2 regions of the Micromonospora sp. NPDC048170 genome follow, and region 1 is predicted to be linked to the other one. Evidence: riboswitches for the same ligand, from Rfam matches in the RefSeq annotation. Region 1 holds a riboswitch; the other holds the start of a gene.
What was found. Region 1 has a riboswitch for thiamine pyrophosphate ahead of thiE (thiamine phosphate synthase). Riboswitches for the same ligand answer to the same signal wherever they lie in the genome.
Positions count from the first base shown of each region.

Region 2: it holds a riboswitch for thiamine pyrophosphate, as region 1 does, so the genes downstream of both, AB0D32_RS26550 (ECF transporter S component) here and thiE (thiamine phosphate synthase) in region 1, are expected to answer to the same signal.

Region 1 is NZ_JBEZMR010000009.1:28,127-31,480, forward strand. Features, by position in the region: gene AB0D32_RS14660 (thiazole synthase) at 1-59, opposite strand, end outside; gene thiS (sulfur carrier protein ThiS) at 64-264, opposite strand; gene thiO (glycine oxidase ThiO) at 255-1,388, opposite strand; gene thiE (thiamine phosphate synthase) at 1,382-2,008, opposite strand; TPP riboswitch at 2,003-2,111, opposite strand; gene AB0D32_RS14680 (DUF559 domain-containing protein) at 2,233-3,165, shown strand.
Region 2 is NZ_JBEZMR010000028.1:71,354-74,707, reverse strand. Features, by position in the region: gene AB0D32_RS26560 (SIS domain-containing protein) at 1-722, opposite strand, end outside; gene AB0D32_RS26555 (alpha/beta fold hydrolase) at 795-1,625, opposite strand; TPP riboswitch at 1,787-1,892, shown strand; gene AB0D32_RS26550 (ECF transporter S component) at 1,965-2,558, shown strand; gene AB0D32_RS26545 (ABC transporter ATP-binding protein) at 2,662-3,354, shown strand, end outside.

The DNA of each region.
Region 1 (3,354 bases):
CCACCGGTGCCGAGGATCAGCCGGGACGTGAAGCTCACGCCACCCAGGTCGAGGCCCACCGCGTCACCCGCCCTGGGCGGCGCTGAGCACCTCGACCCGGTCGCCGTCGCGCAGCGCGGTCACCGACCAGCCGGTACGCGGCACCACCTCCCCGTTGACCGCGACGGCGAGGCCGCGCTGCTGGTCGGTGACCGCGCGGACCAGGTCCGCCACGGTCGAGCCGCCGGGCAGGCTACGCCCGGCGCCGTTCACCGTCAGTTCCACGTGTGCTCCTCCTCGGATGTGGACGGTCCGGGGCCGGACCGGACGTCGGCGGCCGGCACGAACCGGGCCGGGGTGAAGGGGGCGAGCATCGGGTCCGCCGTGCCCGTGGCGACCAGGTCGGCGATCAGGTCGGCGGTGACCGGGGTGAGCACGATGCCGTGCCGGTGGTGCCCGGTCGCGACGAGCACACCGGGCCGGCCGGGCAGCGGGCCGAGGACGGGAGCGTTGTCGGGGGTGCCGGGGCGCAGGCCGGCGAGGGTCTCGACGAGGTCGTACTCGGCCAACTCGGGCACCAGGTCGACGGCGGCGCGGAGCAGGCGCAGCACCGCCCCGGCGGAGACGTCGGTGTCGGCACGCTCCTCGACGGTCGCGCCCACCACCACCTCCCCGTCCCGGCGGGGCACGAGGTAGACGTGCTCGCCGTCGGCGTACCCCCGGATGACGTGCCGGAAGCCCGGCGCGGCGCCGCCGGGCGCGCGGAGCCGGACCACCTGCCCCTTCACGGGCCGCACCGGCAGTCCGGTCAGGGCCGCCGCGCCGCAGCCGGCCGCGACCACTGTGACCCCGGCAGCCACGTCGGACAGCCGGCGCACGGCGGCGGGCACCAGCGTGGCGCCGGCCCGTTCGGCGGCCGTACGCAGCGCCGGCACCAGCCGGCGCGGGTCGACCTGGTGGTCGGTGGCGGCGAGCGCGCCCCCGCGCACCCGGGTCGCCAGCGCCGGCTCGCGGTCCCGCAGCGCCGTGGGGCGCAACGGCGTCACCGGCAGTCCGATCCCCTGTTGGTACGCCCACAGCCTGCGCGCCTCGGCCAGGTCGTCGGCGGTGAGCCCGACCATCAGGGTGCCCTCGGTCCGGTAGCCGATGTCCGCGCCCGTGGCGGCGGTCAGCTCGGCGGCGAAGGCCGGCCAGCGGGCGGCGGAGGCGGTCAGCAGCCCGGTCAGCTCGTGCTCGCCGAAGTACGCCTCGGCGACCGGGGCGAGCATCCCGGCGGCGACGTGCGACGCGCCGGAACCCGGGGCGGGATCGTGCACGACGACCCTGAGTCCGCGTGCTGCGCAGCGCCAGGCGATCGCCAGTCCGACCGGTCCCGCCCCCACCACGGCGACGTCCGGCCGGCTCAGCACCCCAGTGCTCCCAGCAGTTCCGCCGTCGCCCGGGCCGGATCGGCCGCCCCGGAGATCGCCCCCACCACCGCCACCCCGTACGCCCCGGCGGCCACCAGCGCGGGCACCCTCGCGGCGGTCACCCCGCCGATCGCGACGACCGGCACGCCCACGGCGTCGACGACCGCGCGTACCCCCGCCGGGCCGATCGGCGCCGGCAGCCCGGTCTTGGTGCTGGTGGCGTGGCAGGGGCCCACGCCCAGGTAGCTGGCCCCGGCGGCGACCGCCTCGGCGGCCGTCCCCGGCTCGCGGGCGGTGGCGCCGAGCACGGCGGTGGCGCCGAGGATCCGGCGGGCCGCCCCGACCGGCAGGTCCGCCGCGCCGACGTGCCCACCGGCGGCACCCACCGCCAACGCCACGTGCAACCGGTCGTTGACCAGGCAGGTGGCGGCATACCGGTCGCAGAGCGCGACCACCCGACGCGCCAGGTCGTACGCCTCCCGGTCGGTGGCGTCGTCCTCCACCCGGACCTGCACGACCAGCTCGGCGCGGGCCACCGGGAGGGCGGCGCGCAGCACGGTGAGCGGATCCCGCCCGGGTCGGGTGTCGGTGATCAGATGCAGTCGCCCGAGGGACGGCACGGCAACACTCCTCCCTGCGCCGGCATTACCCGGATCAGGTTCGACGGTCGGGGGCTCACAGCCCCCCTCTCAGCCCGGTGTACCGGGCTCCCGTGGGTCACTTGCGATGTCACCGTACGACGGATCGCCGGATCCGCCAAGGTCGGGATGCGGATTTCACACCGACCGCCCGAACCCGGCGGGCGGGGCGGTACGTGACCGCCACGTCACGCCATGCTGTTCGGATGCCCTCCGCCGCCCGGGTACCGCCGCGCCTGGCCTTCCTGCCCTTCCGGGCGAGCGCCGCCGTCGCCGACGGACTGCTGACCCGCGCCATGCTGCGCGGTCCGGCCTGGCGGCGCCTGCTGCCCGACGTGTACGTGCACCGGGACGCGCTGCGCGCGCCGGACCATCGGCTCTGGTGTGACGCGGTGGCCCTGCTCCTGCCCACCGGCGCCGCGATCGCCGGGGCGAGTGCCGCATACCTGTGGGGCGTCGACCTGCTGGCCCGGGACGCGCCGGTCAGCGTTCTCCTTCCCCGCTCGGCGAGGCTGCGCCCACACCCACGGCTGGGCGTCACCCGTTCGAACCTGCCGGAGAGCGACCTGGCCCGCTTCGGTGGTCTGCCGGTCACCACGCCGCTGCGGACGGCGTTCGACCTCGGTCGACAGGCGCCGCGCGACGAGGCTCTGGTGGCCGTCGACGCGCTGCTGCACCGCCGGGTGCTCAAACTGCCGGCCCTGTCGGCGTACGCGAACATTCGTCGTCGTTGGCCCGGGCTGCCGCTGCTGCGGGAGGTGCTCGCGCTGGCCGAGCCCCTGAGTGAGTCTCCGATGGAGACCCGGTTACGGCTCCTCCTGCTCGACGCCGGCCTGCCCCCGCCCGTCGCACAGCACGACGTGCTCGACGCCCGCGGACGGTTCGTCGGCCGGGTCGACCTGGCGTGGCCGGCCCTGCGCGTCGCGGTCGAGTACGACGGCGACCACCACCGGGAACGCGTCCACTTCCGGCAGGACGTCGCCCGGCTGAACGCGCTCCGCGCGGCCGGCTGGATCGTCCTCCGGTTCACCGCCGACGACGTGCTCCGGCACCGGACCCGGACGGTACGCCTCGTCGTCGCCGCCCTCCGCGAACGCACCGACGAGCGGAATGCCAGGTCGGTCAACCACCCACGGTGACAGCCCTGGTGTTCCACTCGCCGACGAACGTCCACACCGGCGGGCGCCCCGCAGCACCACCCCACAACGGCCAAGCTGGGACGGCCATGCGCCGAGCAACGGGGACGGGTGGAACACCAGGGCTGTCTCCCGGGGTCGGAGAGGTCCGTGGTGTTCCACCCGTGGAAGCACCGACCCCCGCCCGGCCCG
Region 2 (3,354 bases), on a different contig from region 1:
TACCGGGCCTCCAGGGCGTTGTTGTGCTCGTCGCCCCCGGCGATGTTGGCCGACAGGTAGACCGGGGGCCGCTCCCCCGCAGCCAGCAGCCGGGCCACCACCTCGACAGTGATCTGCTGCGCGAGCAGCGCCGCGGTGATCGACGAGACCGCGCCGACCGCGCCACCACCCGGCAACGGCAGCGTCGCGTCGCCGTACGGGGCGCCGTTGTCGAGCACCACGTCGGCGAAGTCGGCGAGCCTGCGCCCCGACGGGTGGCGCGACGTCATCTGCCCGGAGTGCCGCGCCGAGGTGATCGCGACCAGCCCGTGCCCCTTCTCCTTGACCAGCGACGCGAACTCCACCATCGCGCCGTTCACGCCGGAGTTGGAGGCGAGCACGAAGACGTCCCGGGGGCTGACCGGAGCCAGCTCGTAGAGGCGGTGCGCCACCGACGGATCGCGCTCCAGCAGCGGCCCGAGCACGTCCGCCGGGGCGCCGCCGACCAGCACCAGGTCCCGCAGGGCGATCCGGTTGGTCGGGACCAGCCCGCCGGCCCGCCCGGCGATCTCCATGGCCAGCGCCTCGGAGTGGCCGGTGCCGAACGCGTGGACCACGCCGTCGGCGCGTACGGCCTCGGCGATCAGGTCGGCAGCCTGCCCCACCGCCTCGCGTTGGCTCTCGGCCACCCGGTTCATCGTGGCGGTCACCACGGCCAGGAAGCCCTCGGCGCTCACCGTCATGTCTGCTCCGTCCATGTCGTACCTCCGTCGGGGATGGGGTCCGGCAACCGCCGGGCGGCGTCGCGGGGAGGGTCAGGCCGGGTCGTACGCCCGGGCCAGGATCGCCTCGGCCAGTGCCGCGGGCGCCTCGTCGGGAATCCAGTGGCTCACCCGGGGCAGCTCGACGAAGCGGTAGTCGGCGCTCACGTGCCCGGCGCACGCCTCGGCGGCGGTGCGGCCGATCGCGACGTCCCGGCCGCTCCACACGAACGTGGTCGGCACCGTCACCGGCCCGGTGGCCGCGAGGTCCCGGCGGGACATGGCCCGGTACCAGTTCAGCGCCGCGGTCAGCGCGCCCGGCTCGCGCATCGGGTCCGCGTACGCGGCCACCCGCGCGTCGTCGCCGACCCCGTGCAGCATCCGGCGCAGCCCGGTCGCGCCCAGCGCCAGCAGCGCCTTCTCCGCCTTGCCCGGCTTGCGGAACAGCGCCATGTACGCGGAGCGCGCCTTCTGCCCCGCGTCCTCGGCCAACGCCCACGCCATCGCGGCGGGATGCGGCACCGAGATCGCGGTCAGCGTACGGACCCGATCGGGGTGGCCGGCCGCGACGGCCCAGGCCACCACCGCGCCCCAGTCGTGCCCCACCAGGTGCGCCGCGTCGACGCCCAGCGCGTCGAGTACGCCCACCGCGTCGGCGACCAGCTCCGGCAGCCGGTACGCCTCGACCGCCTCGGGGCGCGCGCCCGGCGAGTAGCCGCGCTGGTCCGGCGCGTACGTGCGCAGGCCGGCGGCGTGCAGCGCGGGCACCACGTCGTCGAACTCCCCACCGTGCTGGGGGAAGCCGTGCAGCAGCAGGACGGGCGTGCCGCCCTCCGGTCCGCCGACGCGGACGTCGAACGTCAACCCCCGGGCCTCGATCCGCATGATCGTGAGCCTACCCACGTTGCCGGCCTGCCCCTCGCCACGTACAGCCCGCGCGGGTCACCGGGGCCGGAATCGACGGCGTCGACCGATCGCGCCGATGAGCTGCGGAAAGATCACTTTGCCCGATGATCTTCAAAGGTGTTAGCGTCGGGCCACAACTTCACATCCGACAGGGGAGCGCACAGCGCTGAGAGTGCGGGCACCGCCCGCAGACCCTCGAACCTGATCTGGGTAATGCCAGCGCAGGGAGTTCGGTCGACCTCCAGCCGCGTCGACGTCCGGCACATCCGGGCGCGGCGTGCGTCTTCTCCTGGTTCGCGTTCAGGACTGGGAGCAATCATGCGAGACAACAACACCACCCCCCGGTGGCGAACCGTCGACGTCGTCGTCGCCGCGGTGATCGCGGTGGCCTTCGGCGTCATCTTCTGGGCCTGGGGCCTGCTGTGGCGGGCCGTCGACCCGGCGTTCGCGTTCTTCCCCGCCGGCCAGGCGATCATGTACGGCGTGTGGCTGGTCCCGGCCGTCCTCGGCGGCCTGGTGATCCGCAAGCCCGGCGCGGCGCTCTTCTGCGAGGCGGTGGCGGCGACGGTCTCCGCGCTGCTCGGCGCCGAGTGGGGCGGCGTCACCATCGTCCAGGGCCTGATCCAGGGCCTCGGCGCCGAGCTGGCCTTCGCCGCGTTCCGGTACCGCTCGTTCCGGCTGCCCACCGCGCTGATCGCGGGCGCGCTGACCGGCTTCGGCGCGGCGCTGTTCGACTTCTTCGTCTGGAACAGCGAGTACGCCCTGACCAGCTACCGCATCCCCTACGCCCTGCTCACCGTCGTCAGCGCCGCCGCGGTGGCCGGCGCCGGCGCCTGGGCCCTGACCCGCGCCCTGGTCACCACGGGCGCCCTGGACCGCTTCCCCGCCGCCCAATCCCGCCCCCTGATCTGACCCACCTCGGACGGATCACGTCGATCATGAAGTTGTCGCCGCGACACGCCGTGCCGATTGACGACAACTTCATGATCGACAAATGCGAAGGGGGGTGTCGGGTGTGGGGGCGGTAGTGCTGCGCGGGTTCGGGTGGCGGCACGCCGGGCGGCGGGCATGGGCCGTACGCGGGGTGGACCTGCACGTCGAGGCCGGCGAGCGGGTGCTGCTGCTGGGGCCGTCGGGCGCCGGCAAGAGCACGCTGCTCGCCGCGCTGGCCGGGCTGCTGCCGGAGGACTCGGGCGAGCAGGAGGGCACCGTCGAGATCGACGGGCTCGACCCTCGTAAGAGCCGCGAACGGGTGGGCATCGTCTTCCAGGACCCGGAGACCCAGCTCGTGATGGCCCGCAGCGGCGACGACGTGGCGTTCGGGCTGGAGAACCGCGGCGTCCCCGCCGGGGAGATCTGGCCCCGCGTCGACGAGGCGCTGGCCCGGGTCGGCTTCCCGTACCCCCGGGACCGTGCCACCGCCGCCCTCTCCGGCGGCGAGCAGCAGCGCCTCGCCCTGGCGGGGGTACTTGCCCTGCGTCCCCGCCTGCTGCTGCTCGACGAGCCGACCGCCAACCTCGACCCGACCGGCGCGGCGCTGATCCGGGCGGCGGTGGCCGGCGCGCTGGACGCCGACACCACGCTGATCCTGGTCGAACACCGGGTCGCCGAGGCGCTACCCCTGGTCGACCGGGTGGTCGTGCTCGAACCCGGCGGCGGCGTCCGCGCCGACGGCACACCCGAGGCCGTCTTCGGCGCGCACGGCGAC